Regions from separate parts of the Plantibacter sp. Mn2098 genome, predicted to be linked through region 2. Evidence: riboswitches for the same ligand, from Rfam matches in the RefSeq annotation. Region 2 holds a riboswitch; the other holds the start of a gene.
What was found. Region 2 has a riboswitch for thiamine pyrophosphate ahead of thiM (hydroxyethylthiazole kinase). Riboswitches for the same ligand answer to the same signal wherever they lie in the genome.
Positions count from the first base shown of each region.

Region 1 (16,026 bases), on a different contig from region 2:
CGACGCGTACTACGAGCGCGACGAGTCGCTCGTCTCCGATCTCGAGTACGACGGCATGATCCACCGGCTCGAAGAACTCGAACGGCTCTATCCGGAGCTGCAGAGCCAGGACAGCCCGACGCAGACCGTCGGCGGGCGCGCAGAGACGACGCTGTTCGATCCGGTCACGCACCTCGAACGCATGCTGAGCCTCGACAACGTCTTCTCGATCGAGGAGTTCGAGGCGTGGGCCGCCAAGGCGCAGCGCGACGCAGGGGGCGCCGTCGACTTCCTGTGCGAGCTCAAGATCGACGGGCTCGCCATCAACCTCCGCTACGAACGCGGTGTGCTCGTGAGCGCCGCCACGCGCGGAGACGGCGTCGTCGGGGAGGACGTGACGGAGAACGTCAAGTACATCGCCTCCATCCCCACCAGGTTGCAGCCGGCTCCGGCGCCGACGGGGTCGGACGCCGTCGTACCGTTCCCGGACGTCGTCGAGGTGCGCGGCGAGATCTTCTTCCCGGTCGAGGCCTTCCGAGAGCTCAACGCCTCGCAGGCGGAGGCCGGGGAGCGCATCTTCGCGAACCCGCGCAATGCGGCCAGCGGCTCGCTCCGCCAGAAGGCCGAGAGCAAGACGCCGGCTCAGTTGACCCTCATGAAGGACCGCCTGTCTCGGCTGCAGATGCTCGTGCACGGCATCGGCGCGTGGGAGAACCCACCCGTCCGCTCGCAGTCGCAGGTCTACGAGCTGCTGCACAGCTGGGGCCTGCCCACCTCGACGCACTACCGCGTGACGAAGACGGCCGCGGACGCAGCAGCCTTCATCCAGTACTTCGGCGAGCACCGAGACAGCGTCGAACACGAGATCGACGGCATCGTCATCAAGATCGATGATCTCGCACTGCACGCGGAGCTCGGGGCGACCAGCAGGGCGCCTCGCTGGGCGATCGCCTACAAGTACCCGCCGGAGCAGGTCAACACCAAACTGCTCGACATCGTGGTGAGCGTCGGCAGAACCGGCCGGGCAACACCGTTCGCGGTGATGGAGAAGGTGCGCGTCGCCGGGAGCGAGGTCCGCCAGGCCACGCTGCACAACCAGGACGTGGTGAAGGCCAAGGGTGTGCTCATCGGTGACACGGTCGTCCTGCGGAAGGCGGGTGACGTCATCCCGGAGGTCCTCGGGCCGGTGGTGGAACTGCGCGACGGCACGGAGCGGGAGTTCGTGATGCCGGCCGACTGTCCGGAGTGCGGCACACCGCTCGCTCCGGCCAAGGAGGGCGACATCGACCTCCGCTGCCCCAATTCCAAGAGCTGCCCTGCGCAGGTCCGTGGTCGGGTGGAGCACCTCGGTTCGCGGAGCGCGCTGGACGTCGAAGCGCTCGGCGAGGTCGCTGCCGCCGCGCTCACGCAGCCGCTCGAACCGGCCCAGCCGCCGCTGCCCACCGAGGCGGGCATCTTCTCGCTCAAGATGGCGGACATCTTCCCGGTGACGGTCGTCGTCCGGGACTCCGAGACGGGTCTGCCCAAACTCCTCGACGACGGCACACCCAAGACCGATACGCCGTTCCGTCGGAAGCGAGCGCCCAAGAAGGATGGCTTCCACGACCCCGATGCCGCCGAATTCGACGGCGATGAGGACTCCGTGCCGTCGAAGAACGCGATCGAGTTGCTCGCCAATCTCGACGCCGCCAGATTCCGCCCGCTGTCACGGCTGCTCGTGGCGCTCAACATCCGTCACGTCGGTCCGGTGGCGGCTCGCTCGCTCGCCGAGTACTTCGGTTCGCTCGACGCGATCCGGTCCGCCAGCCGCGAGGAACTCGCGGCGGTGGACGGCGTCGGCGGCATCATCGCGGACGCCCTGCTGGCGTGGTTCGAGGTCGACTGGCACCGCGACATCGTCGACCGGTGGACGGTGGACGGTGTGCAGTTCGCCACCCCTGGTCACCCAGGACCCGGTGCAGCGGAGGCCTCGGGCGGAGTGCTCTCCGGTCTGACGATCGTGGCGACGGGTTCGCTCGACGGCTTCACACGGGACGGCGCTCAGGAGGCCATCATCTCGGCCGGCGGCAAGGCCGCATCGAGCGTCTCGAAGAAGACGGACTTCGTCGCTGCCGGTCCAGGCGCCGGTTCCAAACTGGCAAAGGCCGAGTCGCTCGGTGTCCGCATCATCGATGCAGCCGAGTTCGCCATCCTCGTCACCGAGGGCCCGGACGCCCTGGGGCCCGCCCCTGAGCCGGCTGAATCCTCCAGCTAGTGCTGCTGGTCGTCCTGCAGGAGCTGCTCCCTGACTGAACGACGCAGGACCTTGCCGATGAGGGACGTCGGCAGGGCGTCGACCTGGACGATGCGCCGCGGCACCTTGTAGGGCGTGAGGATGCCACGAGCGTAGGCGCGGAGCTCTTCGACGTCGAGCGTCTGCCCTGGTGCGACGACGACCGCCGCGACGACCTCCTCGCCGGAGTGCGCGCTCGGCAGGCCGACCACGGCGGCATCGGTGATCGACGGGTGGCTTCGCAGGACATGCTCGACCTCGGTCGGCGCCACGTTGAATCCACCCGTGATGATGAGCTCCTTGATGCGGTCGACGACCGTCATGAACCCCTCGTCGTCGATGCGGACGATGTCGCCCGTGCGGAACCAACCCCCTGGGAGCAGCACCGCAGCGCTCTCCTGTGGCTTGTTGTAGTACCCCTGGAAGACCTGCGGACCGCGGACGAGGAGTTCGCCAGGTTCGCCCGTCGGTCGTTCGGTCGTCGGGTCCTCAGGGTCCACGATCTTGACCTCGGTGCTCGGCAGCGGCAGGCCGATCGTGCCGGGCTTCCGCCCATCTGAGACGGGGTTCGCAGAGATGACCGGCGAGCACTCCGAGAGCCCGTAGCCCTCGACGAGGAATCCGCCTGATGCGCGCTCGAACGGGACCACGAGCTCATGGGGGAGCGCCATCGCTCCGGAGATCGCGATCTCGGTGCCGCGGATGGACACGCCCTGCGCCGTGGCGGCTGCGAGCAGTCGATCCGCGATGGGCGGGACGGCGGGGAGGAAGGTCGGCGGCCGCTTGCGCATGACCTTCAGCACGAGGTCAGGATCGAACTTCGGGAACAGGACGAGCCGCGACCCCATGCTCATCGCGAAGGTGAGGCACAGGGTCAGGCCGTAGGCGTGGAACATCGGCAGGACGGCGTAGACGACCGCCTCACCGCGTTTGACCGTCGGAACCCAGGCGCGGGACTGGGCAGCATTGGCGAGCAGGTTCGCGTGGGTGAGCGCCGCGCCCTTCGGCGAACCCGTCGTCCCGCTCGTGTACTGGATGAGCGCGAGCTGCGACGTCGCCGGCTTCGGGTGCTCAGGATCGATCGGATTCGATGCGAGCAGGCTCTCCCAGCGGATCGTGCCCGAGACGGGGCCGGTCAGTTGCGCCCTGGACTCCTTGGCCTTCTTGATCGGCAGGCGGAGTGCGAGACGCATGGTCGCCGGCATCGCTCGGGTGATGTCGATCGTGATAAGCGAGGTCACCGCGAGGTCCGCCGGGAAGTCCTGCAGGTGGGGTGCGACCTTGTCCCAGACGATCGCGACCTTCGCGCGGTGGTCTTCGAACTGGTGGCGCAGCTCCTGCGGCGTGTAGAGCGGGTTGTGCTCGATGACGACGGCGCCGAGGCGGAGGACGGCGTAGAACGCGACGATGTGCTGCGGGCAGTTCGGCAGCATCAGCGCGACGGTGTCGCCGGAGCGGACGCCGAGCGACCGGAGCCCCTCCGCGGCGCGGGCGATCTGCTCGGTCAGCTCCGTGTAGTTCGTCGTCGCACCGAAGAACTCGAGGGCGACGGCGTCCGGGTAGCTCGCCGCGGACTGCTCGACGAGGTCGCCGAGGCTCCCTGTCTGCTCTGGAATGTCGGACGGCACCCCCGCGGCGTAGCTGGCGACCCAGGGGCGCGGTCTGGTCGTACGGTCTGCGTCGGTGGCGTCATCGCTCGATCTCACGGGACAACCCTACGGGGAATGCGCCCGCTTCCGCGCGGTGACGACGCCTCCCGCACGACGCCAGGAGAGTAGGGGAGTGACGCCCGGACGAATAGACTGGACCCACCGCCACCGCAACACGTACGGGAGACGCATGTCTGAAATCACCTCCGAGCAGGTCGCGCATCTCGCGAACCTCGCCAGGATCGCCCTGAGTCAGGACGAGATCGACCACCTGACCACCGAACTCGACTCCATCGTCGACAGCATCGCCAAGGTGCAGGAGGTCGCGACGCCTGACGTGCCGGCCACCAGCCACCCGATCCCGCTGGAGAACGTCTACCGCGACGACGTCGTCGGGAACACGCTGACCGTGGAGCAGGCGCTGTTGAACGCGCCGGAGTCCGCCGACAACCGTTTCAAGGTGTCCGCAATCCTGGGAGAAGAGCAGTGACCGATCTGATCCGCCTGACCGCGGCCGAGCTCTCGGCCAAGCTCTCCTCCGGCGAGGTGTCGAGCGTCGAGGCCACGCAGGCCCACCTCGATCGCATCGCCCAGGTCGACGGCGACGTCCACGCCTTCCTGCACGTCTCCGACAACGCGCTCACGGTCGCAGCCGACATCGACGCCCGTCGTGCCGCCGGTGAACAGCTCGGTGAACTCGCCGGTGTGCCGCTCGCCATCAAGGACGTGCTCGTCACGACCGACATGCCGTCGACGTCCGGCAGCAAGATCCTCGAGGGGTACATGTCGCCCTTCGACGCGACGGTCGTGGCACGCTCGCGCGCTGCCGGCCTCGTGCCGCTCGGCAAGACCAACATGGACGAGTTCGCGATGGGGTCCAGCACGGAGCACTCCGCGTACGGCCCGACGCACAACCCGTGGGACCTCGACCGCATCCCGGGTGGATCCGGTGGTGGTTCCGCTGCTGCGGTCGCCGCGTTCGAGGCGCCCATCGCGCTCGGCAGCGACACCGGTGGATCGATCCGTCAGCCGGCGCACGTCACCGGTACCGTCGGCGTGAAGCCCACGTACGGCGCGGTCAGCCGCTACGGCGCAATCGCGCTGGCCTCCTCGCTCGACCAGGTCGGCCCAGTGAGCCGCACGGTCCTCGACGCGGGCCTCCTGCAGGACGTCATCGCGGGCCACGACGCCCTCGACTCGACGTCCCTCAAGGACGCCTGGCCGTCGATGGCCGCCGCCGCCCGCGAGGGTGCGACGGGTCAGGTCCTCAAGGGCCTGCGCGTCGGCGTCGTCAAGGAACTCAACGGCGAAGGCTTCCAGGCCGGTGTCAAGAGCCGCTTCCAGGAGGCGCTCGCGGTCCTCGAGGCCAATGGGGCCGAGATCGTCGAGGTGGGCGCACCTCACTTCGAGTACGCGGTCGCCGCGTACTACCTCATTCTCCCGGCGGAGGCGTCGAGCAACCTGGCCAAGTTCGACTCCGTGCGCTTCGGCATGCGGGTCACGCCCCAGGGTGGCGGCACGGTCGAGCAGGTCATGTCCGCGACGCGTGAGGCCGGTTTCGGCCCGGAGGTCAAGCGACGCATCATCCTCGGCACCTACGCCCTGAGCGCCGGCTACTACGACGCGTACTACGGCAGTGCCCAGAAGGTGCGCACGCTCATCCAGCGCGACTTCGCTGCGGCGTTCGACCAGGTCGATGTCCTCGTCAGCCCGAGCGCCCCCACCACGGCGTTCAAGCTCGGTGAGCGCATCGACGACCCGCTCGCGATGTACCTCAACGACGTCACCACCATCCCGGCGAACCTCGCCGGCATCCCGGGCATCAGCGTCCCCATCGGCCTCGCGCCGGAGGACGGCCTGCCCGTCGGCATCCAGTTCATGGCCCCCGCGAGGGAAGACGCCCGGCTCTACCGGGTGGGAGCGGCGCTCGAAGCGCTGCTCGAAGGGCAGTGGGGACACTCGCTCATCTCGCAGGCACCGACTCTCGGAGGGAAGTAGAACATGGCGAAGGACGCACTCCTGTCCTACGAGGAGGCGCTCGAACTGTACGAGCCCGTCCTCGGTTTCGAGGTCCACGTGGAGCTCAACACCAAGACGAAGATGTTCTCGTCGGCGCCCAACGGGTTCGGCGACGCCCCCAACACGAACATCTCGCCCGTGTGCCTCGGTCTCCCGGGCTCGCTGCCCGTTGTGAACGAGCAGGCCGTGCGCTACTCGATCAGCCTGGGCCTCGCCCTCGGCTGCTCGATCGCGCCGTCCAGCCGCTTCGCCCGGAAGAACTACTTCTACCCCGACCTCGCGAAGAACTATCAGATCTCTCAGTTCGACGAGCCGATCGCCTTCGAGGGCTCCGTCGACGTCGAGCTCGCCGACGGCACCATCGTGACCGTGCCGATCGAGCGCGCGCACATGGAGGAGGACGCCGGCAAGCTCACACACATCGGTGGTTCGACCGGCCGCATCCAGGGTGCGGAGTACTCGCTCGTCGACTACAACCGTGCCGGTGTGCCGCTCGTCGAGATCGTCACGAAGCCCATCTACGGCACTGAGCACCGCGCACCCGAGATCGCGAAGGCGTACGTCTCCGCAATCCGCGACATCGTTGTGGCGCTCGGCATCTCCGACGCGAAGATGGAGCGGGGCAACCTGCGATGCGACGCGAACATCTCGCTGCGCCCGCGTGGCCAGGAGAAGCTCGGCACGCGCACGGAGACGAAGAACGTCAACTCGCTCCGTTCCGTCGAGCGCGCGGTCCGCTACGAGATCCAGCGTCAGGCGGCCATCCTCAAGGCCGGCGGTTCGATCACGCAGGAGACCCGTCACTGGCACGAGGACACGGGAGCAACGTCTGCCGGCCGTCCGAAGAGCGACGCCGACGACTACCGGTACTTCCCTGAGCCGGACCTGCTGCCCGTGGTTCCGTCGCCGGAGCTGATCGAGGAGCTGCGTGCCGCGCTGCCCGAGGCGCCGGCGCTGCGTCGTCGTCGTCTGAAGGGCGAGTGGGGCTTCACCGATCTCGAGTTCCAGGACGTCGTCAACGGTGGCCTGCTGAACGAGATCACCGCGACCGTCGCCGCCGGCGCAACGCCTGCTGCTGCGCGCAAGTGGTGGACGGGTGAGATCTCGCGCCTCGCGAACCAGCAGGACGTCGAGGCTTCGACGCTCGTCTCGCCGGAGCACGTCGCAGAGCTCGCCAGACTGATCGATGCCGGAACGCTGACCGACAAGCTCGCCCGCCAGGTGCTCGAAGGCGTCATCGCCGGCGAGGGTGCACCGGCGGAGGTCGTCGCATCGCGCGGGCTCGAAGTCGTCTCGGACGACGGAGCGCTCATCGCCGCGATCGATGAGGCGCTCGCGTCCCAGCCCGACGTGCTCGCGAAGATCCGCGACGGCAAGGTGCAGGCGGCCGGCGCGGTCATCGGTTCGGTCATGAAGGCCATGCGCGGACAGGCCGATGCGGCTCGTGTGCGTGAACTCGTCCTGGAGCGCGCGGCCGCAACGGCGGAGTAGTCCTCGGTCCGGTCCCGGGTGGTGTCGTTGTGAGCTTTCGGGCCCTTCGACAAGCTCAGGGACCGGGCGTCCGGTCACTGAGCTTGTCGAAGTGTCCGGTGGTGCGCACACGGTAGCCCTGGCCCAGCCCACGGGTGTGGGTTTACACTGCTCGCATGCTGGTGGAAGGAACCATTCGCTGGCAGGTCACTGAAGACTGCCCCACCGTGCTGCTGATCGCACTCGCGCTCCGGCAGATGGCGGGACTCGGCGCTGTCTGCGCGCCGCACCTGCCGGCGGTCGCGCCGGAGGTCCCGCGGGTCGACGTGAGCGACATCGACCAGACCCTCCTCGCCGCCCAGTGGGACGGCTGGTGGCTCGGCATCGCCCGTCGTGACACGAGGCCGTTCGTGGTCGAGGCCAAACCGCCGCACTTCGCGGCGTTCGATCGTGCGCTCGAATTGCAGGAACTCGCGTACCGTGCGTACGGCGACGCGTCGGTCTGGGCCGATGACCGCCTCCGCGAGTACGCCGTCGCCTTGAACTCGCGACAACCGTCGCGGCTTCGTGACGTCTACGACCTCATCCGGGAGCGTCAGTTCGAGTTGCGGCGTCAGTCGAGTTCGTTCCGGATCGACCTCGAGGTGCTGCCGATCGCGGAGACGGGCGCGTGGGTCGTCGCCTCCGACACGATCGTCGTGAGCGAGACGCTCCGCGACGACCGAGAGGCGTTCCGCGAGTGGCTACGGCCGCTCATCTACGGGCTGGTGTGAACGGAGGCTCCGGGGTCCGGGTCAGCTCGGTCAGCTCCGGGGGAGCGGCCGGGCGGTTCGCACGTCCCGTCCGGTGAGCGCGAGCAGCCGCCACTGCAGCGGAGCGTCCTCCCCGAGGTCGACCTTCGACGCGAAGAGCCCGCTCGCTTCGAGTGCGTCCTGCTGCGGCTCGAAGACGGTCCACACCGCTTCGACGAGTTCGATCGGCAGGTTCTCGTCCGAGCCGGTCGCGCGCGCCAGGTCCCACGTGTGGATGGCCACGTCCGACACCTGCTCGCTCAGGTAGTGGTCGAGGTTGACCGTGTCGTACGACAGGTGGACGCGGGTCGTCGGCTTGGCGCGGAGCCAGGCGGCACGGGCCTGCGCAGCATAGCGCTCCCATTCGGCCTGGAGGTCGTTCGAGAGCGGCGCGATGAGCGCTTCGGCCTGCTTCACCGTGATGCCGCCGAGGAGCGGATCGATCCACTGCTGCTCTTCGATGACGTGCTGCACGAGTTGCTTCGTCGTCCACTCGGTGTCCGGTGTCTCACCGTCCCAATCGGTGACCGCTTCGAGCCGTCTGGTGAACTCGTCGGTTGCGAGTTGCTGCATGTGGAGCCAGTCGATGTCAGTCACGGGCGCACCTTTCGTCGCTTACTCCAACGCACGATGCGCCAGCTCATTCCGCTCGGCCGGATCGGACGCCACGCTGCCGGCGAGGCGATGTCGGACCCTGCTGAGACAATGGTGTCATGAGTCGGCAGGACGGTGCATCACGGCGCGTGTCCCACGCGGACGCGGATGACAGCGGCACCCACATCCTGCACGTCGACATGGACGCGTTCTTCGTCTCGGTGGAGCTCTTGCAGCGACCGGAACTTGCCGGGCTCCCGCTCATCGTCGGACATCGTGAAGGCCGCTCGGTCGTCACCTCCGCCAGCTATGAGGCCAGGCGGTACGGCGTCAAGGCGGCGATGCCGGTGTCCCAGGCGCTGCGGCTCTGCCCGACGGCGATCGTGTTGGAGCCCCATCACGGGGAGTACCGCAAGTACTCGGATCTGGTGATGCAGGTGTTCGAATCGATCACGCCGCTCGTCGAGCCGCTCAGCATCGACGAGGCCTTCCTCGACGTCTCAGGCGCTATCAGGCTCATGGGCCGACCCAAGGAGATCGCGAGCATCATCAAGCAACGGGTGCTCGCCGAGACCGGATTGCCGTGCTCCGTCGGGGTCGCCGCCACGAAGTACGTGGCGAAGCTGGCATCCGGTCTGTCCAAGCCGGACGGGTTGCTCGTGGTGCCCGCGGATGAGACCGTCGCCTTCCTGCGGCCGTTGCCGGTGGGCGCGCTCTGGGGTGTCGGCGGCAAGACGGAGGAGCAGCTCCTGAACCGCGGCATCCGCACGGTCGGGGAGGTGGCGGACACTCCGCTCTCGGTGTTGCAACGCGCGGTGGGGGACGCCACGGGACGCAAACTGCTCGAGCTCGCGAGCGGTGTCGACCCCCGATCCGTGACCACGGTGCGGCGCGAGAAGAGCGTCAGCCACGAGGTCACGTTCGAGACCGACATCGCCGATCCTGCAATGCTGCGACGAGAGGTCCTCAATCTCGCGAACCTCGTCGCGGTGCGGCTTCGGCGCGGCGGATTCGCCGGGCGAACGGTTGGCATCCGGGTGCGCTTCGCCGACTTCTCGGTCGTGTCGCGATCCAAGACGCTCCCGGACCCCACGAACGTCGGCCGACGGCTGTACGAGGAGGCGGTCTCGCTGTTCGACGCACTCGACCGCCGTGGACAACTCGTCCGTCTGATCGGTGTCAAGGTCGAGCAACTGTCGGAGGATGCCGGCGGGTCGGCCGGGCTCTGGGACCCGGATGAGGAGTGGCGGGATGCCGAGGCCACGATGGATCAGGTCGCCGGCCGGTTCGGGGATCATGCCATCGCCCCCGCGTCGCTGCTCGGCAAACCGAGGCGACGCGGACTCGGCAGCCGGGGCGATGGCCTGCAGGAGCGCTGAGGGCCCACGCTGGTCACCCGCCGTGATGCACCTTGGTTCTCGTGGGTGCGCGGGGTAGCGTGGCACCATGACGAATCTCGTGTTGAAACTTGCGGAACAGGCCAAGAACATCGGCGTGACGGCGGCCTACGGCGAGCAGCAGGATGTCGACGGCGTGAAGTTCGTCCCCGTCGCGCTGTCGTACTACGGCTTCGGCGCCGGCAGCGAAGGCGGCGACGATGAAGCAGCCGGTGGCGGAGGCGGCGGCGGACTCGCCGTTCCGGTCGGCGCGTACATCAAGACCAGGGACGGGCTGCGCTTCGACCCGAACCTGATCTCGCTCATCGCGGTCGCCATCCCGTTCATCTGGGTAAGCGGCAAAGCGCTCTCCGGGATCATCCGGGCGCTCAAGAAGTAGCGGAGGGACGCGCGAAGCGTTCCCCGCTGTTCACCAGAGCTATACTCGGTGACATCACGGGAGTCCGGTGAACCGGGCTGAGAGGAAGGTATCCGCCTTCGACCGTCAAACCTGATCTGGATCATGCCAGCGCAGGGAGACCATTTCTCACTACCCGTGCCCTCTTTCCCAAAACAGGAAGGGCACGTCACGTGTCAGCATCGATCAACACACCAGCACGCCTCGACGCCAACAACCGCACTCTCAAGTGGCGCGTCGTCGACATCGTCGTGGTCGCCGTCCTCGGCGTCGCAACCGGGCTCATCTTCTGGGCTTGGAACACCATCGGCTACCTCTGGTACGAGGGCGCCAACGCGGTGACACCCGGCTTCGGCGGCATCGCGAACGGCGTCTGGCTGCTCGGCGGGGTCCTCGGCGGCCTCATCATCCGGAAGCCGGGTGCTGCGCTCCTCGTCGAACTCATCGGCGCGGTCGTCTCCGCGCTCATCGGCAACGTGTGGGGCATCTCCACGGTCTACTCCGGCCTCGCACAGGGGCTCGGTGCGGAACTCGTCTTCGCGGCGTTCGCGTACCGTCGATTCGGTCTGCTGCCGGCGATCCTCGCCGGCGCGGGCGCAGGACTCGCGGAGTGGCTGCTCGAACTCTTCACCTCCGGCAACCTCGCGAAGTCGGCGGAGTTCAACACCTTCTACCTCATCGCAACGGTCGTCTCGGGTGCCGTCCTCGCGGGTGTGCTCGGGTGGGCGCTTGTGAAGGCGCTCGCGTCAACGGGGGCGCTCAGCCGGTTCGCGGCTGGACGGGATGCCCGGAACGAGGTCTAGATCGTGTCACGCGGAATCGCGGCGCGGGTCCAGGTCGACGGCTGGGGGTGGCGACACGCCGGCCGGAAGGCCTGGGCCGCCCGCGATCTGACGTTCACGATCGAACCGGGGGAGCGGGTGCTCCTCCTCGGCGCGTCCGGGGCGGGCAAGTCCACCCTCATCCATGCCCTCGCCGGTGTCCTGGGCGGCTCGGACGAGGGCGAGGTCGCCGGTTCGATCCTGATCGACGGCGAGCCTCCCGAACGGGTCCGAGGCCGCGCGGGCCTGGTTCTGCAGGACCCCGATTCGCAGGTCATCCTCGCGCGCGTCGGCGACGATGTCGCATTCGGATGCGAGAATCTCGGCGTCCCGAGGGACGAGATCTGGGCACGGGTGCGGGCGAGCCTCGATGCGGTCGGGCTCGACCTGCCGCTCGATCACCCGACGCAGGCGATGTCCGGCGGGCAGAAGCAGCGGCTGGCCCTGGCCGGTGTGCTCGCGATGCAGCCATCGCTGCTCCTTCTCGATGAGCCGACGGCGAATCTCGACCCGGCCGGGGTCCTCGAGGTGCGCGATGCGGTTGAACGGGTCGTCGGCGACGGTTCCTCGACGCTCGTCGTCATCGAGCACCGCGTCGACGTGTGGCGTGACCTCATCACCCGGGTCATCGTCCTCGATCCGGACGGCGGTGTACTCGCGGACGGTTCGCCGGAAACGGTGCTCGACGATGTCGGCGCGCGGCTCGCAGCGTCGGGCGTGTGGGTTCCCGGAGTCCCGCTCGGGCTCGCTCGCCGAGGGCGGCCAGGCGATGGGACGCACGCGCTCTTGGCGCAGGACCTCGGGATCTCTCGGGTTCCGCGGACGGCGCGTGCTGCGGGTGTTCCCGTGCAGGAGCATCTGGAGGTCGCCATCGAGACCGGGCGATCGACGGTCGTGGTCGGACCCAACGGCGCCGGGAAGTCGACGCTCGCCTTGACGCTGGCGGGTCTCCTGCCGGAGTATTCGGGCGAGGTCCGCTCATCGGAGGCCCTCGCCGGTCGCCGCGGTCGCCGGCCGATCACGTGGACGTCGAGGGAACTGCTCACCCGGGTCGGCACGGTGTTCCAGGACCCTGAGCACCAGTTCGTCACGAGCACCGTCCACGACGAACTCGCTGTGGCCCTGCGCGCATTGCGCTGGGCCCCTGCCGAGATCGAGGCCCGTGTCGACGATCTGCTCGAACGACTGGACCTCGCGAAGCTCGCCCGTGCGAATCCCTTCAGCCTGTCCGGTGGTCAGAAGCGCCGTTTGTCGGTTGCGACGGTGCTCGCCGCGAGGCCGCAGGTGATGATCCTCGATGAACCCACGTTCGGGCAGGATCGGAGGAGCTGGATCTCGCTGGTCGAACTCCTGCAGGACGAGCTCGATGCCGGCATGACGGTCATCTCCGTCACGCACGACGCGGCCTACGTCGATCTGCTGGGCGATCGTGTCCTGACACTCGAACCGATGCACGAACCGATGCGCGGAGCGGAGGCTGCGGCATGACGGCGCTGGCGAATGCTCCTGTCGCAACCAGGGATGGCCGTCCGGTTGTGCTCGACCGGGTGAACCCGGTGACGAAGGCGTTCATCGTCATCCTGTTGTCCCTCCCGCTGCTCGTGACGATCGACTGGGTGAGCGCGGCCGTCGCGGTGGTGCTCGAGGCGATGCTCTTCCCGCTCGCTGGACTCACGCTGCGGGCGTTTCTGCGCCGAGCGTGGCCGGTGCTGCTCTTCGCCCCGGTCGGCGGGATCAGCATGCTGTTGTACGGCAAGCCGGGCGGGCACGAGTACTGGTCGTTCTGGGTGATCAGGATCACCGACAGCTCCATCGAACTCGCCATAGCCGTGACCGTCAGGGTGGTCGCGCTCGGCTTGCCGACCATCCTGCTGTTCGCGCGCGTCGACCCGACGGACCTCGCCGACGGGCTGTCGCAGATCGTCAGGCTTCCGAGTCGATTTGTGCTCGGGACGCTCGCCGGTGCGCGCATGCTCGGTCTGTTCGTGGAGGACTGGAGGAGCATGGCGTTGGCCAGGCGGGCCAGAGGGCTCGGCGACCACGGCGTCATCCGGAGATTCGTGTCGATGGCGTTTGTGCTGCTCGTGTTCGCGATCCGCCGGGGGAGTAAATTGGCGACCGCGATGGAGGCGAGAGGGTTCGGTTCGTCCATTCCTCGCACCTGGGCGAGATCGTCCACGCTCAGTGCGGCAGACGCCGTCGCAGTGCTGGTCGCGGTCGGGATCATGGTCCTCGCGATCGGCACGGCCGTTGTCTCGGGCTCGTTCCGATTCATCGGGTCATGACGGTGGGACAGGACGGGATGCCGGCGGGAGCGTCGGGAGCGTGGGGATCCGCGGGTGCCACGCGTGCTCCGGTGCTCCTGATCGACGGTCGTTCCGGTTCGGGCAAGACGAGCCTGGCCGCAGCGGTCGCTGGGGCGCTCACGGACTCGACGGTCGTGCACATGGACGACCTGTACCCGGGTTGGGACGGACTGGACGAGGGGAGCGTCCTGCTCACCGAATCGGTGCTCCGTCCGTTGTCGGCCGGGTTGCCGGCCGTGTGGCGTCGGTGGGACTGGCATCGGTCTGAGCGTGCCGAGGCGCACGTCGTCGATCCGTCGATCCCGTTGGTGGTCGAGGGCTGCGGAGCACTGTCGCGGGCTTCAGCGAGGCTCGCCGCCTCCTCGATCTGGCTGGATGCTCCACCACCGATGCGGGAGGGCAGGCTGAGCCGTCGCGACGGTACCGTCGAGTGGTGGCCGGCCTGGACGGTGCAGGAGGATGCGTTCATCGCGCGGGAGCGTCCGGACGCCCTGGCCGACGTCGTGCTGGACGGGGGAGCGGCCTCGGAGGAGGTGCTCGCGCGAGCGCTCGAGGCGCTGTCAGCGGGCGTCCACGGCGTGACGTGGGATCGGTGGCTCGCTGCGCGCTGACATCGACCGCCAGCGTGTATCGACCGTCAGGGTGTTCTGACTACGCCCAGCCGAGTTCGTGGAGGCGTGCGTCGTCGATCCCGTAGTAATGGCCGATCTCGTGCACGAGCGTCGTGTGGATCTCGTCCTGCAACTCTTCGAGCGTCGCGCAGACGTCGAGGTGCGGCTCCCGGTAGACGATGATTCGGTCCGGCATCTCGCCGAATCCGTATCGGTCCCGTTCGGTCACGGCGACACCGTCGTACAACCCGAGGGTGTCGAGGGTGCCGTTCTCCGGCCGGTCCTCGACGACGAACACGACGTTGTCGAGTCCGTCGATCATCTCATCGGGGAGGAGGTCGAGTTCCGCGACCACGATGGCTTCGAACGCGTCGGAATCGAGTTCGAGCATGTCGTCTCCGCTCACTGCAATCGAACCGTGTCGAGCATGGAGATTCGCCATCCGGTCCGGATGGCGCTCCGTGAAGCTATTGGGGTGAGTAACGGGGCTTGAACCCGCGACCTCCTGGACCACAACCAGGCGCTCTACCAACTGAGCTATACCCACCATGTGCTTGTTCGAATTGTTTCTCGTACAAGCGCCTGAAGAAGTCTATTACATGTTTGGAGCGTAAATGTTCACGACGGCCTCAGAAACTGATTTTGCTTCATCGGATGTTGGTCCGGGGACCTCGACGAACACCGCCTTGCGGTAGTACGCGAGCTCGCGGATCGACTCCAGGATGTCCGCGAGGGCGCGGTGTCCGCCGTGCTTGGACGGTGCGTTGAAGTAGACGCGCGGGTACCAACGGCGAGCGAGTTCCTTGATGGAGGACACGTCGACGTTGCGGTAGTGCAGGTGGGAATCGAGGCGCGGCATGTACCTCGCGATGAATGCGCGGTCCGTGCCGATCGTGTTGCCGGCGAGCGGCGCCTTGGATTCCTCCGGAACGAACTTCTGAATGTATTCGAGCACTTCGAACTCGGCCTCCGCGACGCTCACGCCGTTGGGGATCTCCTCGATGAGACCGGAGGTGGTGTGCATGTTGGTGACGAACTCGCCCATGTTGGCCAGCGCGGAGTCGTCCGGCTTGATGACGATCGAGAATCCGGGATCCAGGATGTTCAATTCGAAGTCGGTGATGACGACCGCGATTTCGACGAGTTCGTCGACCTCGAGGTCGAGTCCGGTCATTTCGCAGTCGATCCAGACCATGCGGTCCCCAGCTGTACTCATGGCTTGAGTCTACTCAGGCGGTCCGACGTCGCTGTCCGCCGGGTGTCGCCCGCTGCGCGAACTACACTGGACCGGTGATCCTCGCACTCTCCATCCTGCTGCTCGTGAACGGCGTCTTCAACGTGGTCGTGTGGCCGCAATTCCTCAAGCGTGTCGCCCGCGATGAACGCGCCAGGGATGCGGCAGGCAAGGCGACGCCGTTCCTGATCGTGCACGTCGTGCTCGTCACCATCGCGCTCGTCGTCGGACTCGTTTCGCTCGTCTTCGGCGTCCTCGGACTCCTCGGAGTCGGCATCTGAACCGAGGCGACTGGTCGCCTACGGTATTCTGTTCACGCCGCCTCCGTAGCTCAGGGGATAGAGCAGGAGCCTTCTAATCTCTTGGTCGCAGGTTCGAATCCTGCCGGGGGCACAATCAGGTGTTCGAGAGGTGCCTTCTCATCTCTTGGTCGCAGGTTCGAATCCTGCCGGGGGCACAATCAGGTGTTCGAGAGGTGCCTTCTCA
Region 1 is NZ_JBMOUH010000011.1:149,980-166,005, forward strand. It holds gene ligA (NAD-dependent DNA ligase LigA) at 1-2,233, shown strand, start outside; gene ACL9RL_RS17335 (long-chain-fatty-acid--CoA ligase) at 2,230-3,957, opposite strand; gene gatC (Asp-tRNA(Asn)/Glu-tRNA(Gln) amidotransferase subunit GatC) at 4,091-4,390, shown strand; gene gatA (Asp-tRNA(Asn)/Glu-tRNA(Gln) amidotransferase subunit GatA) at 4,387-5,898, shown strand; gene gatB (Asp-tRNA(Asn)/Glu-tRNA(Gln) amidotransferase subunit GatB) at 5,902-7,410, shown strand; gene ACL9RL_RS17355 (hypothetical protein) at 7,566-8,162, shown strand; gene ACL9RL_RS17360 (TIGR03086 family metal-binding protein) at 8,193-8,777, opposite strand; gene dinB (DNA polymerase IV) at 8,894-10,153, shown strand; gene ACL9RL_RS17370 (hypothetical protein) at 10,221-10,550, shown strand; TPP riboswitch at 10,597-10,705, shown strand; gene ACL9RL_RS17375 (ECF transporter S component) at 10,742-11,371, shown strand; gene ACL9RL_RS17380 (ABC transporter ATP-binding protein) at 11,375-12,877, shown strand; gene ACL9RL_RS17385 (energy-coupling factor transporter transmembrane component T family protein) at 12,874-13,674, shown strand; gene ACL9RL_RS17390 (hypothetical protein) at 13,671-14,306, shown strand; gene ACL9RL_RS17395 (metallopeptidase family protein) at 14,347-14,697, opposite strand; tRNA gene ACL9RL_RS17400 (tRNA-His) at 14,778-14,853, opposite strand; gene orn (oligoribonuclease) at 14,902-15,522, opposite strand; gene ACL9RL_RS17410 (SCO4848 family membrane protein) at 15,597-15,821, shown strand; tRNA gene ACL9RL_RS17415 (tRNA-Arg) at 15,861-15,933, shown strand.
Region 1: linked by a shared signal. The riboswitch ahead of ACL9RL_RS17375 (ECF transporter S component) and the one ahead of thiM (hydroxyethylthiazole kinase) in region 2 are both predicted to bind thiamine pyrophosphate.

Region 2 (16,026 bases):
TCCTGGACCGACCTCGTCGGAACCGCCAACGCGTTCACCGGGTCGGTGACGCTCGCCGGCAAGCCCGCGTTGACCGCGACGCTCGCGACGGATTCCCGCGCCGGCAGCGTCGGTGTCATCTCGGGGAGCACCACCTGGCTGTCGGAGGGCACGCCGGTCGGGGCGAAGTACGGGTCGAGCAAGAACAAGCCGTACCTCAATCTGCGTCCGAAGGCCGACACCGCGGTTGCGCCGTCGACCACGACGTACACCTTCCAGACGCCGGCGCCGCCATCCGGGTGGACGTTCGTGCTGGGCGACATCGATGCGGACAAGGTGCAGGTCCGCGCGACCGGGCCGGACGGCGTGCCGCTCACTGTCGCACAGCTGGGGTACCGCAGCTCCTTCAATTACTGCGCGCCCGGCGTCGTCGGGAAGCCGTCGTGCACGGGCGATGCGGCGGACGTCCCCAGCTGGGATCCTGCGACGCAGACGCTCACGGGCAATCCGGCCGCTGCGGACACGAACGGCGCATCGGCGTGGTTCGAACCGTCCGCACCGGTTTCCACGCTCACCTTCGTGTACACGCGTCGGTCCGGTTTCCCCGTCTACCAGACCTGGTTCGCGAGCCTCGCCCGCGACATCGCCGGCACGGTCACGAACGAGTCGGATGGGCAGCCGACGGTCCCGGTCGACGGCGCCCAGCTGCGTCTCATCGACCGCAACGGCACGATCGTCGGCACCACGGCCTCCGGCGCGGACGGCACCTATTCGTTCACCGGGTACATCGCGACGGACGGGTATCGTGTCGAGGTCGTGGCGCCCATCGGGACGATCGCGGTCGGCGGAACCGGCAAGCCCGTCGACCTGACGGATGCGGACGGAACCGCCGACTTCGTGGTCCGCGACATCGTGCCGGTGCCCGTCTCCGGCACGGTCACCGCTGCCGGAGGAGGTCCGCTCGCCGGGGTGACGGTCACGATCCCCGGACTCGATGGCGCCCCGCCGCAGGTCACGATGACCGACTCTTCCGGGAACTACTTCTTCGACACGGTCGACGTGGGCGATCGCACGGTCGTCGTCACTCCGCCGCCCGGATACTCGACGTCCACGCCGAGTCTGTCGTTCACCATCCCGGCCGGCTCCACGACGCCGATCACGGGTGAGGACTTCGAGCTCGTACCGAATCCGTCGCTTTCCGGAACGGTCACGGCCGGTGGCACCGGCCTCGGCGGAGTGACGGTCACGGCCCACGGACCGGACGGCGACCTCAGCACCCTGACGGCATCAGATGGCAGCTACACGTTCCCGCTCCTCGACGCCGGCGACTACAGCGTGACCGTCACGACGCCGGACGGGTTCGAACTCGTCGGCCCGGGAACGCTCGACCGCACGGTCGCTGAGAGCGACGTGACGGGCGTCGACTTCACCCTCGACGCCGTGCTGCTCGGCAGCCTCGGAGGCGGGGTGGTGGCGGGGACCGATCCGGTGCCCGACGCGACCGTCGTGATCGACGGACCGGGTGGACCGACGACGCTGACGACGGGGCCCGACGGCGGATACGCCATCGGCTCGCTCCCGGAGGGCACGTACACGGCGACGCTGACGGTGCCGGACGGATACACGGCCGGTGGCCCGCTCACCCAGCAGATCACCATCGACGGGTCGGGTGCTGCGGTGACGGTGCCGGACTTCGTGCTCGTGGCCGTGGTCGCACCGACGCCGAGCCCGTCGCCGACCGTGACGCCGACCGATGCTGCGACTGTCGGCTCACACACCGGTCAGCTCTCGTCGACCGGTGTGCAGACGGGGCTGCTGGTGGCGGGTGGCGTCGCCGTGGTGGTGGTCATCGCGGGGGCCGTGATCTTGATCGTTCGACGGGTGCGGGAGTCGCGGCGGAATCGTTGAGCTGGGGCGGGCAGGCAGGCCGGGGCAGGCAGGCCGGGCCTGGCCAGATCTGCGGCGCACGGCCGCCAGCGCGCTGAACCGCTGAGCGGCCGGCGGCCGACTCGCTGGCCGCCTGCGCCGTGCGTCGACGCTCCCGGTGGTGCTCAGCCGGCGGCGTTGGCGAGCTTGCCGAGCCACTCGGTGAGGAGGGCCGTCTCCGCATCGGTCAGGACGCCGGTCTCGCCCGGGGATGTCGTTTCGGCCGCGTCCGCCTCGTCGGCCGGGAGGGCGCTGTTGCGTCGGTCGTCGGCGATCGCCGCGGCGAGCGACACCGCGTGTCTAGCGATGACGCTGGAACCGTCCGCCGATCCGGTCGACGTGCCCGCAGCATCGGCCGGGGTCGTGATCGCGGTCAGGACGGCCTCGCGCATCGTCTCGGAGAGGAGCGGGTCACGCCGCTCAGGCAGCGTCGCGATGAGGGTGAGCGCAACGCCAGAGCTGGCCGCGTGCACCATCTGGACGGCGCGATCGACGTCGACCAGGAGGCGTCCGGCGACGGCGACCCGCTCGATCAGGCTGCGCAGGACGGCCTCCGCCTCACGCGCTGCGGTGGGCTCAGCTCCCGCCTCCGGCTGGCCGTACATCAGCGAGTAGAGCGCCGGGTTCGCGACGCCGAACGCGACGTGGAGATCCCAGCCGGCCCGCAGATCGTCGACCGGGTCCGGAAGGAGCGTGCGGTTGCGTTTGGTGTGCAGGTAGGCGGCGAATCCGTGGCTGGTGACCGCATCGAGCAGTCCGCTCATGTCGCCGAAGAGCCGGTAGATCGTCGGCGGCTGCACCCCGGCGGCGGCGCTGACAGCGCGGGTGGAGACGGCGTCCCGTCCTCCTGCGGAGAGGAGTTCGGAGGCGGCTTCGACGATGCGGTCGCGCGGGCTCGGCTGCTCAGTCATGAATCAATGATAACAAAGAGTTGTTATCAATTTTCCTCTGCGTGGACTCGGCCAGCCCGAGTGTTCACAACAGGCGACGGGTGCCGGTGTCGCGGGCGTCGCCTAGGCTCGTCGGTATGGCTGACTACCCCGACCTGGTGATCTTCGACTGCGACGGGACCCTCGTCGACACGGAACGGATCTCCGTCCGCGTCAACCTCAAGCTGCTGACCGAGGCCGGGAGCACCCTCACCGAGGCGGATATCCACGAGCACCTCGTCGGCGCATCGTACGAGACGTACATCAAGCTCGTCGAGGAGAACCTCGGGCGCACGCTCGACCCCACCTGGCTCGACCGTTGGGGCCAGGCGTTCCGCGATGCGTGCGCTGCCGATCTGGAGGCCGTCGACGGTGTCGGCGAGGCGATAACCGAGATCCTCGAGGCCGGATCGCCCATCTGCGTCGCGTCCAACAGTGCGCACCCGGACATCAAGCGGAACCTCGAACACACGGGGCTGCACGAGCACTTCGACGGCAGCATCTTCAGCGCGAGCGACGTCGCGACCGGCAAGCCTGCGCCGGACCTGTTCCTGCACGCGGCCGCGACGTTCGGCATCGATCCGTCCCGCTGCATCGTCATCGAGGACAGCCCGGTCGGCGTCGCTGCTGCCCGTGCTGCCGGTATGCGCGTCTACGCCTACGCCGGCGGCGTCATCCCCGAAGCGCGCCTCGTCGGCCCCAACACGCACGTCTTCCACGACATGCGAGAGCTCCCCGCCCTCATCCGGGCCACCTGGTAGCCGCCCTGCCGGCCCGCGAACTGTCAGTCGTGGCTGGTCTGACGCTCCGGTTGCCAGCCACAACCGTCAGCTCGCGAGCTGTCGGTCGTGGCCGGTCTGGCGTGCTGATAGCCGCCACAAGTGACAGTTCGCGGGCTGATCGGGCGGGCTAGTCGGCGGGTCCCGCGTTGCCTCTGGCGACGGCCTTCGTGAGCACCTGTGGTCCGGTGACGAACGCTCGCTTCCAGGGGGCGACGCCATCGATCTCGACCTGCAGCGAGAAGCTCAACACCGTCCGGATGAGGACGATGAGCGCGAGGACCGCCGCATCGGTGAGTGATGGCGTGGAGGTGACGGTCTTGACGAGGTCAGCGGCGACGAGAATCTCCAGGCCGAGCAGGATGACGCCGCCGATCGTCTCGCGGAGGGTCTTGAACGCGTGGCCTCCGTCTTTCGAACGGATCCAGACGCGGATCGAGACACCGATCGCGACGAGGAATCCGACGACCATCGCGCCGACCCCGACGACCTCGAACACGGTCGTCACCGCCTCAAAGAATCCCGTCACGCCATCCCCCTCTGCCATCCCGCCATCATGCCGCACTTCGTCCGCGAGTGGTCAGTCGTGGCTGGTTCCAGCGCCCGAGAACAGCCACAACTGACAGCTCGCGAGCTATCAGTTGTGGTGGGTTTCAGGGCGTCAGAGCAGCCACGAGTGACAGTTCGCGGGCTAGTGGAGGGCGGAATCGGCGGAGGACTGGGTCCAGGAGTGGAAGCGGACCGTCAGTCCGGAACGGGTCGGAGCGCAACAGAACGGGCCGATGGCGACCAGCGCGTCAGCCGTGAACGGAGCGACCCGCACGAGCTGCCAGGGCTCGTCGTCGACTCGCGCACGGATCGTCACGGCGTCACCGGACCGGCTTGCCCGCACGGTCACAACACGCCCGGCCCACGCCGGGACCGGCCCGACGGACCAGTCGGAGCGGACATCCGTCACGACCGCGCCCAGCTGCGGCAGCCCATCGGCGAACTCCACTCCGGCCTTGATCCAGTGCTCGTCATCAGCTCGGAGGAACACCCCGGCCTGATCGAACTGGGCGTCGAAGGCCGCCGTGAACGACACCTCGCAGGCCGTGCCCGTCGCGAACGGCGTGAGCAGCGCGTGCTCCGTGTCGTGGACAAAACCGTAGGAGGTGTGCCGCCAGGCATCGCTGCCCTCCACGGCGGTCACGAGGAGGTCCACGCCATCGGCGGTCTCCTCCTCGACGGCTGAAACCGGGGGAGTCGTCCACGACCCCACCGACCAAGGGATGGTCGTCCTCGCTTCGGGATCAGCGGCGGCGGATGAGGCTGAGGTGTCGACGTCGTTCACGGGGCCACCCTATCGGCGTGCGCTGGAGGTTCGCATCCGCCCATTGTGTTCCGGCCCTCGTGCCCGGTCGTCGGACAGAACCTCCCGGTCTGCGTGCCCGGCCGCGTTTGTCGGGCCACCGATCTTCGCACACGGCGCCACGCGCTATGGTGGTGGCGAGTGACACGGGGTGCCCGTCGCGATGCGACACGGGCTGAGAACACACCCGTCGAACCTGATCTAGTTCGTACTAGCGAAGGGATGTCGCGGATGAGCATTCGCACACCGCAGCAGTCTGCCCACCCGTCCACCGATGCCGTCGCAGGGGGTGGTGTCGTCGATCCGGCGGCCCTCGCCGAACGCGCGGCGACCCTCCTCGAGGAGCTGCGCTCGCGCACGCCGCTTGTGCAGTCGATCACCAACGCCGTGGTCACCAACTTCACCGCGAACATCCTCCTCGCGCTCGGCGCTGCGCCGGCGATGGTCGACATCCCGACCGAGGCCGGCCCGTTCGCGCGCATCGCCTCCGGGGTGCTCATCAACCTCGGCACCCCGCATGCCGAACCGCGGGAGGCGATGCTCGAAGCGGCCGCCGCAGCCGCCGACGCGGGGACGCCCTGGGTCCTCGACCCGGTCGCGATCGGGTTCCTGCCCGTCCGCACCGCCCTCGCATCCCAGCTGCTGGACCTCCGCCCGACGATCGTGAGGGGGAACGCCTCGGAGATCATCGCGCTCGCCGGCCTCGGAGCGGGTGGCCGCGGCGTGGACGCGACGGACACCGCGGAGAGCGCGCTCGACGCGGCCCGCGCCATCGCTCGTCGTGCCGGTTCCGTGGTCGCGGTGTCCGGCCCGACCGATGTCATCACCGACGGAGAACGCGTCGTCCGCACGAGCAACGGACACGTCTGGCTCACTGCGGTGACGGGCGGTGGATGCGCGCTCGGCTCGGTCATGGCGGCGTTCGCGTCGCTCGACGACGACCGACTCGTCACGACCGTTGCCGCGACGACCGTCTACACGATCGCCGCCGAGCTTGCGGCATCGGAATCCCGTGGGCCGGGCAGCTTCGCAATCGCGTTCCTCGACCGTTTGTCGACCGTCGACGCCGATACCGTGCGGCGGATGGCGGTCATCGCGTGAGCCGGACGGGTGGGGATGACGCTGCGAACGGGGTGTCCTTCGACGGGGACCGGGTGGGGCGTGCCGGGGTAGCGGTGGTTCCGGGCCCTTCGACAGGCTCAGGGACCGGCGGGGCGGGACTCGATGTGGGTGCGGGGACGGTGGGCCCTTCGACGGGCTCAGGGACCGGGGGAGTGCGAATGGACGCCGACGCGCTTTCGACGTACCTCGTCACCGATGCGTCCCTGAGTGGATCGTGCGGGGTCCTCGATGTTGTGGGGCGTGCCGTCGACGGCGGCGCCACCGCGATCCAACTGCGGGAGAAGTCGGGGACGGCGCGTGAGCTGTTCGAGTTGACGGTTGCGGCCAGCGCCGCCATCGCCGGTCGTGCGCTGCTGTTCGTCGACGACCGGGTGGACGTGTTCCTCGCCGCCCGAGCCGCCGGGGCGCGGGTCGACGGCGTCCACATCGGGCAGAGCGATCTGCCGGTACTCGAGACGCGACGAATCATCGGGCCGGATGCGATCCTCGGCCTCACCGCGAACACGCCGGCGCACTTCGCGGACGTCGCGGCGCTCCCGGCCGGGACCGTCGACTATCTCGGTGTCGGTGTCATCCGACCGACGAGCACCAAACCGGACCACCCTGCACCGCTCGGGATCGAGGGCTTCCGGGCGCTCGCCGCATCAACGGCGTTGCCGTGCGTCGCGATCGGCGGTGTCGCACTGTCCGACACGGCCGCGCTGCGCTCCGCGGGTGCTGCAGGGCTCGCCGTGGTGTCCGCGATCTGTGCGGCCGACGACCCCACGGCCGCGGCTGCCGCCTTCCGCGCCGCCTGGACGGAGGCGCTCCTATGAGTGACGCAGCCGCCCGACCCCTGCCCGCCGCCCGGTCCCTGAGCCTGTCGAGGGGCCCCAACGGCTCGACGGTGTCGCGAGCGCGCACCCCGCGCATCCTCAGCATCGCCGGCACCGACCCGACAGGCGGCGCCGGCATCCAGGCGGACCTCAAGAGCATCGCCGCGAACGGCGGCTACGGCATGGCGGTCGTGACGGCACTTGTCGCCCAGAACACCCACGGCGTCCGCAGCGTCCACACACCGCCCGTGTCGTTCCTCCGCGAGCAGCTCGATGCCGTGAGCGATGACGTCGTGATCGACGCGGTCAAGATCGGCATGCTCGGCAGCGTCGAGGTGGTGGACGAGGTCCGCGCCTGGTTGCGCGCATCGGCGACCGGGCCCATCGTGCTCGATCCCGTGATGGTCGCGACGAGCGGAGACCGGCTGCTGCGCGCCGACGCAGAGGCGGCCGTGCGGGCGCTGCTTCCCATGGTCGACCTCGTGACCCCGAACCTCCCGGAGCTCGCCGTCCTGGCAGGCGCGCCGATCGCCACCGACTGGGCGACCGCGCTCGATCAGGCGCTCGCCCTGTCACGCGAGCACGGCGTCATCGTCCTGGTGAAGGGCGGACACCTGGGCGGCACGTCATCGCCGGATGCCCTGGTCGATGCCGCGGGCCGTCTCGGCGACGACCGGGACCAGCAGGTCGTCGAGATCGTCGGTGCCCGGGTGGAGACATCCAACACGCACGGCACCGGGTGTTCGCTGTCGAGTGCGATCGCGACCCTCGTCGCTCGCGACGGCGATTGGACGAGAGCCCTCGACGACGCGAAGCGCTGGCTCACCGGGGCGCTCGCGCGTGCCGACGAGCTCGTGGTCGGGTCCGGCAACGGACCGATCAACCACTTCGCCGAGCTTTGGGACGCGGCCGGGATCGGAGAAGCGGATGCGCTCGGTCGCGCTCTCGACCTCGACGGGCATCGGCTGGATGAGACCGATGCCGCTGTTGCTCCCGCATCGATCACCGACGCCTGGTGGGATGACGTCGAGCCGGTGCGTCGGCGCATCGACGAGTCACCGTTCATCCTCGGGTTGGGCGACGGCACCCTCGACGCAGGGGCCTTCACCCACTATCTCGCGCAGGACGCGATCTACCTGCGCGAGTACGCGCGGGTCCTCGCCCGGGCGAGCCAGTTGGCGCCGACGACCGAAGAGCAGGTGTTCTGGGCGGAGGGCGCGAGCGGCTCGATCGTCGCGGAGATGGAGCTGCACCGGACCTGGCTGGCTGAACATGCCGCCAGCGGTATACGCGTCGAACCGACACCTGTCACGGCCGCCTACCTGTCACATCTCCTGACGGCGGCGAGGAGCACCGACTACGGCCTCGTCGTCGCGGCGCTCCTGCCGTGCTACTGGATCTATCAGGACCTCGGTGAGCGGCTCGTGACGCGGTCGCATCCGGAGCACCCGTTCGCGGGCTGGTTGGACACGTACGCGGATCCGGCGTTCGCGGTCTCGAATCAGCGGGCCATCGACATCGCCGGGGCGGCTGCTGCACGTGCCGACTCTGCGGGCCGTGAGCGGATGCGGCGTGCGTTCCTCGTCTCGGCGGCGCACGAGGAGGCGTTCTTCGCCGATCCGCTGGCGAGGCTGGCCGCCACCGGTCCCTGAGCCTGTCGAAGGGTCCTGCTTCCTGCGCTTCGACAAGCTCAGCGACCGGGCTTTCGCGTGTGGTGGCTTCGGTCCCTGAGCTTGTCGAAGGGTTCTGGGTCCTGCGCTTCGACAAGCTCAGCGGCCGGGTTTTTCGGGTGTGGAGCCTTCGGTCCCTGAGCTTGTCGAAGGGTCCTGTGTCCTGCGCTTCGACAAGCTCAGCGGCCGGGCTTTTGCGTGTGGTGGCTTCGGTCCCTGAGCTTGTCGAAGGGTCCTGGGTGTTGCGCTTCGACGGGCTCAGCGACCCGGGTCGCCGCTCAGCGCCCCGCGGCGACGAGCACGTCCTCGTCCTCGACAGCGGCGACGAGCGCACCATCCTGCATCGTGAGCACCTGATCCATCCGCGAAAGGTGCGACCGGTCGTGCGTGACGAGCAGCGTCGACGTGTGCGCCTCCTCGGTCAACCGCAGGATGAGGTCGATGATCGCCGACCCGCGCTCGTGATCGAGCGCACTCGTCGGCTCGTCCACCACGAGCGCGGCCGGTTCGCCCATCAGTGCCCGGGCGACGTTGACCCGCTGACGCTGGCCTCCCGACAACTGATGGGGACGCTTGCCGGCATGTGCGCTCAGCCCGACCTCGTTCAACAGATCCAGCGCCCTGGTTCGAACAGCAGCGCGCCGGCCACGACTGCCGCGCCCGCCCAGCTCGTTCATCACCGTCAACTGTTCGAGTGCCGTGAGTGACGGGATCAGGTTCGACTGCTGGAACACGATGCCGAGGGTCGAGCGTCGGAATTCGGCTGCCGCCCCGCGATCCAAGCCCGTGACATCGATGCCCGCGACCTCGACGGTGCCGCTGTCCGGCCGGATGAGCGACGCCGTGACGGCGAGAACGCTCGACTTACCGGAGCCGGACGGGCCGGTGAGGGCTGCGACCGTGCCCGGCGGGACGGTGAGGCTCACACGGTCGACGGCGGTGACGGTGGAATCGCCGTCGGGGAAGGTGAGGGTGACGTCGGTCAGTTGGATCATCGGGTGCCTCCTGGGGTGGGGCCCTTCGACAAGCTCAGGGACCGGGGGTGGGACAGGGTCTGGGACCGGGGGTGGGTGGGGCCCTTCGACAAGCTCAGGGACCGGGGACGGGCGCTCATCGGTTGCCGCCGAGGGCGGTGAGCGGGTCGGCCGTGAGGATGGACCGGAGCGCGAACGCCGCGCCCGCGAGCCCGAGGACCACCATGATCACGCCGGGGACGAGGGTCGTGAGCGGACTCAGCACAAACGGCAGCGCCGTCCCCGCGAGCGACCCCAGCAGGGCGGTGAGCCCGATCCCGACGCCCACGCCCACGATGAGGAGGACGAGTGCCTGCCCGAGCGCATCGGTCGTGAGCCGACGGGTCGTCGCACCGAGCGCTTTCAGGATCGCGACGTCACCGCGGCGCTGGATGGTCCAGACCGTGAAGAACGCGCCGATCACCAGCGCGGAGATGCCGAACAGCATCGCCACCATCAGGAGGAGTGACCCGATCTCGGATCGGAACGAACCGATCGCCATGAGCGCGGGGAGCACCGACTTCGAGACGGTGCCGGCCTGGGCGTCGGCTGCGGTCGCAGTGGCGCCGGTCGGATTCCCGAACACGGCGAGCACGGTGGCGAACGGCGCGCCGGCACTGCCCGCGGCGACTCCGGAGGTCGCTGCCGCCATCGTCCGCCAGTCCGTCGCACTCATCCAGACGACCGGCGTGTGGCTGTACCACGCGTCGTCGCCGACGGATTCGACGGTGAACTGCTTCGCGCCGATGGACACTTCGTCCCCGGCTGTGACCTTGAGTTCCTTCGCGGCGGCGGCGCTCAGTCGGAGCTGCCCAGATGCGGTCGGCGCATCGTGTCCGAACGACGGCTCGACGCCGAAGAGCGAGACGGACGTGCGCGCATCGGGCGTCTCGAGCCGTGTCTGCGTGATCCCGATGGGCTCGGCACGCTCCACACCGGGCACGGCGGCCCAATCGGATGCCATGTCCGCGGTCACCGCGGAGTCCGAGAAGCTCGCCTGCTCACCGTCGGCAGGCGCAGAGAAGACGATGCTGCTGGCGCCGAGTCCCGTCACCGCCGAGATGTTCTGGTTCGCGAGCCCGGCGGTCAACCCGCTGAGGAACCCCACGAGCAGGGTGATGAGTGTAACGACCGCGCCGATCAGCACGAACCGTCCGGTCGCGAATCGCATGTCACGCCAGGCGACGAACATGGAACCTCCTCGATGCACCCGTCCGCAGGCCGGCGGATCCGGTCTGGTGGTGCACGCTTCAAGCCTCCCCGTGCGGCGCACCGCCGGCATCGGCCGGGATGATGCTCTCCGGCGGCGGGAGTATGGAGGGTTCCTTCCACCTTTTGGACGATCCGTTTCCGCCCGGCGCACCGTACGCTGGGCGGATGACGCAATCGGTGCCAGGCGGCGCCCTCGGGGCGAGGAGAGCGCAGGCGGACCATTCGGCCCTCAGCCCCGTGTTCACGGCGTTGAACGCGGGTCTGCACGTGCTGTTCGTCGCGCTGGCACTCGTTGTCGTGGTGCGGGCGATCCTGGTCCCCGGCCCGTACTCGGTGCTGTCGATCGTGCTGACCGCGGTGATGCTCGCGACCCACGTCCTCGGGGCGGTGTTCGGCGCGCGGGCGCGGCGGGGTCGGCGGGGGCGCGGGGGAGCGGGAGCTGACGAAGTCGGTGGCGGCGGAAACACGAACGGCGACGGTACCGACGCTGACGGGTCCACGATGCCCCGTACCGGCCGCACAGGCCGCATCGTCATCGGCGTCTGGCTCGCCGTCCTCAGCATCGAGTGGATCGCCCTCGTGTTCCTCAGCCCGGATGCGGCGTACCTCGTCTTCCCGCTGTTCTTCCTCTACCTGCACCTGCTGCGCTGGCCGGTCGCGGTCGTCGCGGTGCTCGCGGCGACCGCCGCAGCGATCATCGCGATCGGTGCGCACTCCGGGTTCAGCCTCGGCGGGGTCGTCGGGCCGATCGTCGGCGCCGCCGTGGCGGTCGCGATCGGGCTCGGCTACCAGGCGCTCGCGCGGGAGGCGGAGGCGCGCGAACGGCTCATCGTCGAACTCGTCGCCACCCGTGAACAGCTCGCGGCGACCGAGCGGGAGGCCGGGAAGCTGGCCGAACGCGAGCGCCTCGCCCGCGACATCCACGACACCGTCGCGCAGGCGCTGTCGAGCATCCAGCTCCTCCTGCACGCCGCCGAACGTGATGCCGAGACCGACCCCACCCGTGCTGCAGTCCACCTGCGCGGTGCAAGGGCCGCGGCCGCCACGGCGCTCACGGAGACCCGCGGCCTCATCGACGAGCTCAGCCCGCCGGCCCTCGCGGGAAGCACGATCGCCGACGCGCTGTCCCGGCTGGCCGCAACGACCACGGCGCAGGGCGGTCCCGTCGTCTCCTTCACGGTGACGGGTGACCCCATCGACCTCAGCACCTCGGTGCAGACGTGCCTCCTGCGGGTCGCCCAGAGCGCCGTGTCCAACGCCGTCCGCCACGCGGAGGCATCCCGCGCGGACATCACGCTCAGCTACCTGGACTCCGAGGTGATCCTCGATGTCGACGACGACGGGATCGGCTTCGAACCGGCGGTCATCGGCGGGGCCGGCGAGCGGACAGCCGGCGGGTCGTTCGGGCTCGTCGCGATGCGGCAGCGGATCGAGGAACTGGGCGGATCGCTCGACCTCCGCAGCGAACCGGGGCAGGGGACGACCGTGACGGCACGATTCGAGGAGGCGGCATGAGCGAGGATGCGACGATGGGGGACCGGGCGGCCGAGGGCGCTGACGGCCCCGCCGTGCCGACGATCCGCATCGTCATCGCCGACGACCACCCCATCGTGCGAGCCGGCCTCCGTGCCGTGCTCGGAACGGTGCACGATCTCGACGTGATCGGTGAGGCTGCGACGGCGGAGGACGCGATCGAGCTCGCGTTGCACGGCGCCGACGGACGTCCTGTTCCCGACCTCGTGCTGATGGATCTGAGCTTCGGGGACGGGATGTCCGGGATCGAGGCGACCCGTGTCATCGCCTCGGCCGCCGGATCCCCGCGCGTCCTCGTGTTGACGAATTACGATTCCGATGCGGACATCCTCGGTGCGATCGAGGCGGGGGCGGCGGGGTACCTGCTGAAGGACTCGCCCCCGGATGATCTCGTTGCGGCGATCCGGTCTGCCGTCGCCGGGCGATCGGTGCTGGGGCCGGCCGTCGCGACACGGCTCGTCGCGCGGGTGAGCGCGCCGCAGACGGCGTTGAGTGCGCGGGAGATCGAGGTGCTCGCGAAAGTGGCCGAAGGGCTCACGAACCTCGCGATCGCGGCGCGGCTGCACGTCAGTGAGACGACGATCAAGTCGCATCTCGCGCACATCTACACAAAGCTCGATGTCACGAACCGTTCGTCCGCCATCGCCGCCGCCCAGCGTCAGGGCCTCTTCCGTCCGCGCTGAGCCCCGGTCCTCGTCCCGGTCCCTGAGCTTGTCGAAGGGCCTACGTCGCACGCTTCGACAAGCTCAGCGACCGGCTTCTGGCGTTACGTGAACCACGCTCGGTCCCTGAGCTTGTCGAAGGGCCCACGTCGCACGCTTCGACAAGCTCAGCGACCGGCTTCTGGCGTCACGTGAACCACGCCCGGTCCCTGAGCTTGTCGAAGGGCCTACGTCGCACGCTTCGACAGGCTCAGCGACCGGCTTCTGGCGTCACGTGAACCACGCCCGGTCCCTGAGCTTGTCGAAGGGCCCACGTCGCACGCTTCGACAGGCTCAGCGACCGGCTTCTGGCGTTACGTGAACCACGCTCGGTCCCTGAGCTTGTCGAAGGGCCCGCCCGTATCGCCGGTCCCTGAGCCTGTCGAAGGGCCTACACCTGCTTGTACGCCGCCAACGCCGCCTGCCGGGTCGTCGCGAGGTCGACGATCGGCTGCGGGTACGCCATGGTGCCGAGCTCCGGGATCCACCGCCGGATGTAGGCGCCGTCGCCGTCGAACCGCTCGCGCTGCCGTTCGGGGTTGAAGACGCGGAAGTACGGCGCAGCATCGGCCCCACTCCCGGCGACCCACTGCCAGTTGAACGGGTTCGATGCCGGGTCGGCGTCCACGAGGGTGTCCCAGAACCATTCTTCGCCGCGGCGCCAGTGGATGAGGAGATTTTTCGTGAGGAACGAGGCGACGACCATGCGCACGCGGTTGTGCATCGTGCCGGTGTGCCAGAGTTCGCGCATGCCGGCGTCGACCATCGGAATGCCGGTGCGCCCCATCGTCCATGCTTCGAAGGCTTCTTCGTCGACGTCCGGCCAGGGGAACGCGTCGAAGGTCGATCGCCAGTTGTCGGTGGCGAGCGCCGGGAACGCGTAGAGGCAGTGGTGCGCGAATTCGCGCCAGCCAACTTCCTTCAGGAACACGGCGCCGTCATCGCCGAGTCGTCGTCCGCCGTCTTTCGCGGCCCACCAGATCTGGTTGGGGCTGATCTCACCGAAGCGCAGGTGCGGGGACAGTCGTGATGTCGCGGGTTTCGCGGGGATGTCGCGATTTTCCGCGTATCCGATGATCTCCCCGTCGATGAAGTCCGCCAGGCGTTCGTGCGCGCCGGCTTCGCCCGGTGTCCAGAGGTCGCGGAGGCCACCGGCCCAGTCGGGGCGGGTCGGGCGCAGTGCCCAGGCGTCGAGGTCGTCGCTCGCGATGTCGGCGGCAGCCGTTGGAGCGGTGATCTGCGACGGTTCGGCGATCGGATGGCGCGGCGGATTCGTCGTATGCCGGGTGAGGCATGCGTTCCAGAACGGCGTGAACACGGCGTACGGATTGCCCTGTCCCGTGGTGATCTCCCACGGTTCGGCCAGGAGCGTCGCCGAGAAGCTGCGGACGTCGAGACCGCGGTCTCGCAGTGATGTCTTGATCCGGGTGTCGAGGTCGCGTTCCGCGCCACCGTAGCGACGGTTCCAGAGTGCGGCGGCCGCGCCGGTCTCGGTGACGAGGTCGTCGAGAATCTGCGCAGCATCGCCTCGTCGAAGGACCAGTGTGCCGCCGAGACCGCGGATGTCCGCCCCGAGCGCTTCGAGGCTGCCGTGCAGCCACCAGCGCGATGCTCCGCCGTGCGGTCGCAGCCCGTTGGTGTCCTCTTCGAGGACGTACAGGCAGATGATCGGTGCGCCGATCTCGATCGCGGCGTGCAGCGCCGGGTTGTCGGCGAGCCGGAGGTCGTCGCGGAACCAGACGATCGTTGGAGATTCGGCCATCCCGTCAGCCTACGCGAGCCACCCTTCCCTGTTCGCAATTCCGGAACTCTGAGGCGGGAATGCGCATGGCAGAGCTGGAAAGCGGTTGCTTCGTCACTCGTGTCACAGGAGTTCCGGAATTGCGAACAGTGGGTGGGCGTGGGGCTGGACGTGGCTGGACCGGGGCGACTGGCTCAGGCGGGCGGCCCTCAGTCGGGCTGGAGCGCGAGGGACGCCTCACGGGCGAGGAGCGAGCGCTTCACGTCGAGGCCCCAGGCGAACCCGCCGAGCGACCCGTCGGTGCGCAGCACCCGATGGCACGGAACGAACAGCGCCGGAGCGTTCGTCGCGCAGGCGCTCGCGGCGGCCCGAACGGCAGAGGGCCGCCCCGATGCCACGGCGAACTCCGAGTAGGTCAGCGGCTTCCCCGGCTCGATCGTCCGGAGCACGGACCACGCGTGGGTCCGGAACGGGCCGCCGGACTGGGCGACGAGCACATCGTCGATCGCGGAGAGATCGCCGGCGTAGTAGGCCTCGACCGCTTCGCTCGCCGCGATCTCGCCGGGCGCGCTGGACGCGGGTCGGTCGGCCGGGCGGATGCGGTCGAGCATCACCTGGACGTCATCGCTCCAGCCGGAAGCCAGCACGGCGCCGTCCTCCGCCCGAGCGATGATCGTGAACGGGCCGTCCGGTGTGCTGATGGTCTGGTGGATGGTCTTGGTGCTGGTCATGATCGGTTGCCTTTCTCGATGGCAGAGGAGTGTGGTGATGTTGTGGGAGCAGGCGGCGTGCTCTCGGCTGCGCGTGCTGCCGCAGGCATCGCCGCCGCCTTCCACAGGTGCAGGCACAGATAGGACCGCCAGGGAGCGAACCCAGACGCTTCGACGGTGAGCGGCAGCGGGTCTTCCGGGAGGCCGAGTCGTTTCGCGCCGGTCCGGACGGCGACGTCGCCAGGCAGGAAGACATCGGGGTTGCCGAGCATGCGCATGCTGACGTAATCGGCGGTCCACGGGCCGATGCCCTTGAGCGCCATCAACCGGTCGCGGAGCGCGGTCCGGTCGTCACCGAAGCCGATGGTCAGCTCCCCGCTCGCGAGGGCCTCGGCTACACCGATGATGGTGTTGATCCGCGCCTTCGGACCGACCAGGGCGTCTCGACCGCCCTCGGCGATCTGTGCGGCGGTCGGGAACAGCCTGCTGAGTCCGTGCCGCGCCTCGACCGTGTCGCCGACCGCCTCGGTGAGCCTGCTGAGCGC
Region 2 is NZ_JBMOUH010000002.1:418,142-434,167, forward strand. It holds gene ACL9RL_RS04725 (MSCRAMM family protein) at 1-1,887, shown strand, start outside; gene ACL9RL_RS04730 (TetR/AcrR family transcriptional regulator) at 2,031-2,816, opposite strand; gene ACL9RL_RS04735 (HAD family hydrolase) at 2,933-3,595, shown strand; gene ACL9RL_RS04740 (DUF1622 domain-containing protein) at 3,744-4,160, opposite strand; gene ACL9RL_RS04745 (DUF1349 domain-containing protein) at 4,305-4,946, opposite strand; TPP riboswitch at 5,102-5,204, shown strand; gene thiM (hydroxyethylthiazole kinase) at 5,187-6,065, shown strand; gene thiE (thiamine phosphate synthase) at 6,245-6,901, shown strand; gene ACL9RL_RS04760 (bifunctional hydroxymethylpyrimidine kinase/phosphomethylpyrimidine kinase) at 6,898-8,553, shown strand; gene ACL9RL_RS04765 (ABC transporter ATP-binding protein) at 8,850-9,566, opposite strand; gene ACL9RL_RS04770 (ABC transporter permease) at 9,682-10,776, opposite strand; gene ACL9RL_RS04775 (sensor histidine kinase) at 10,962-12,311, shown strand; gene ACL9RL_RS04780 (response regulator) at 12,326-13,012, shown strand; gene ACL9RL_RS04785 (cryptochrome/photolyase family protein) at 13,422-14,792, opposite strand; gene ACL9RL_RS04790 (methylated-DNA--[protein]-cysteine S-methyltransferase) at 14,981-15,502, opposite strand; gene ACL9RL_RS04795 (AlkA N-terminal domain-containing protein) at 15,499-16,026, opposite strand, start outside.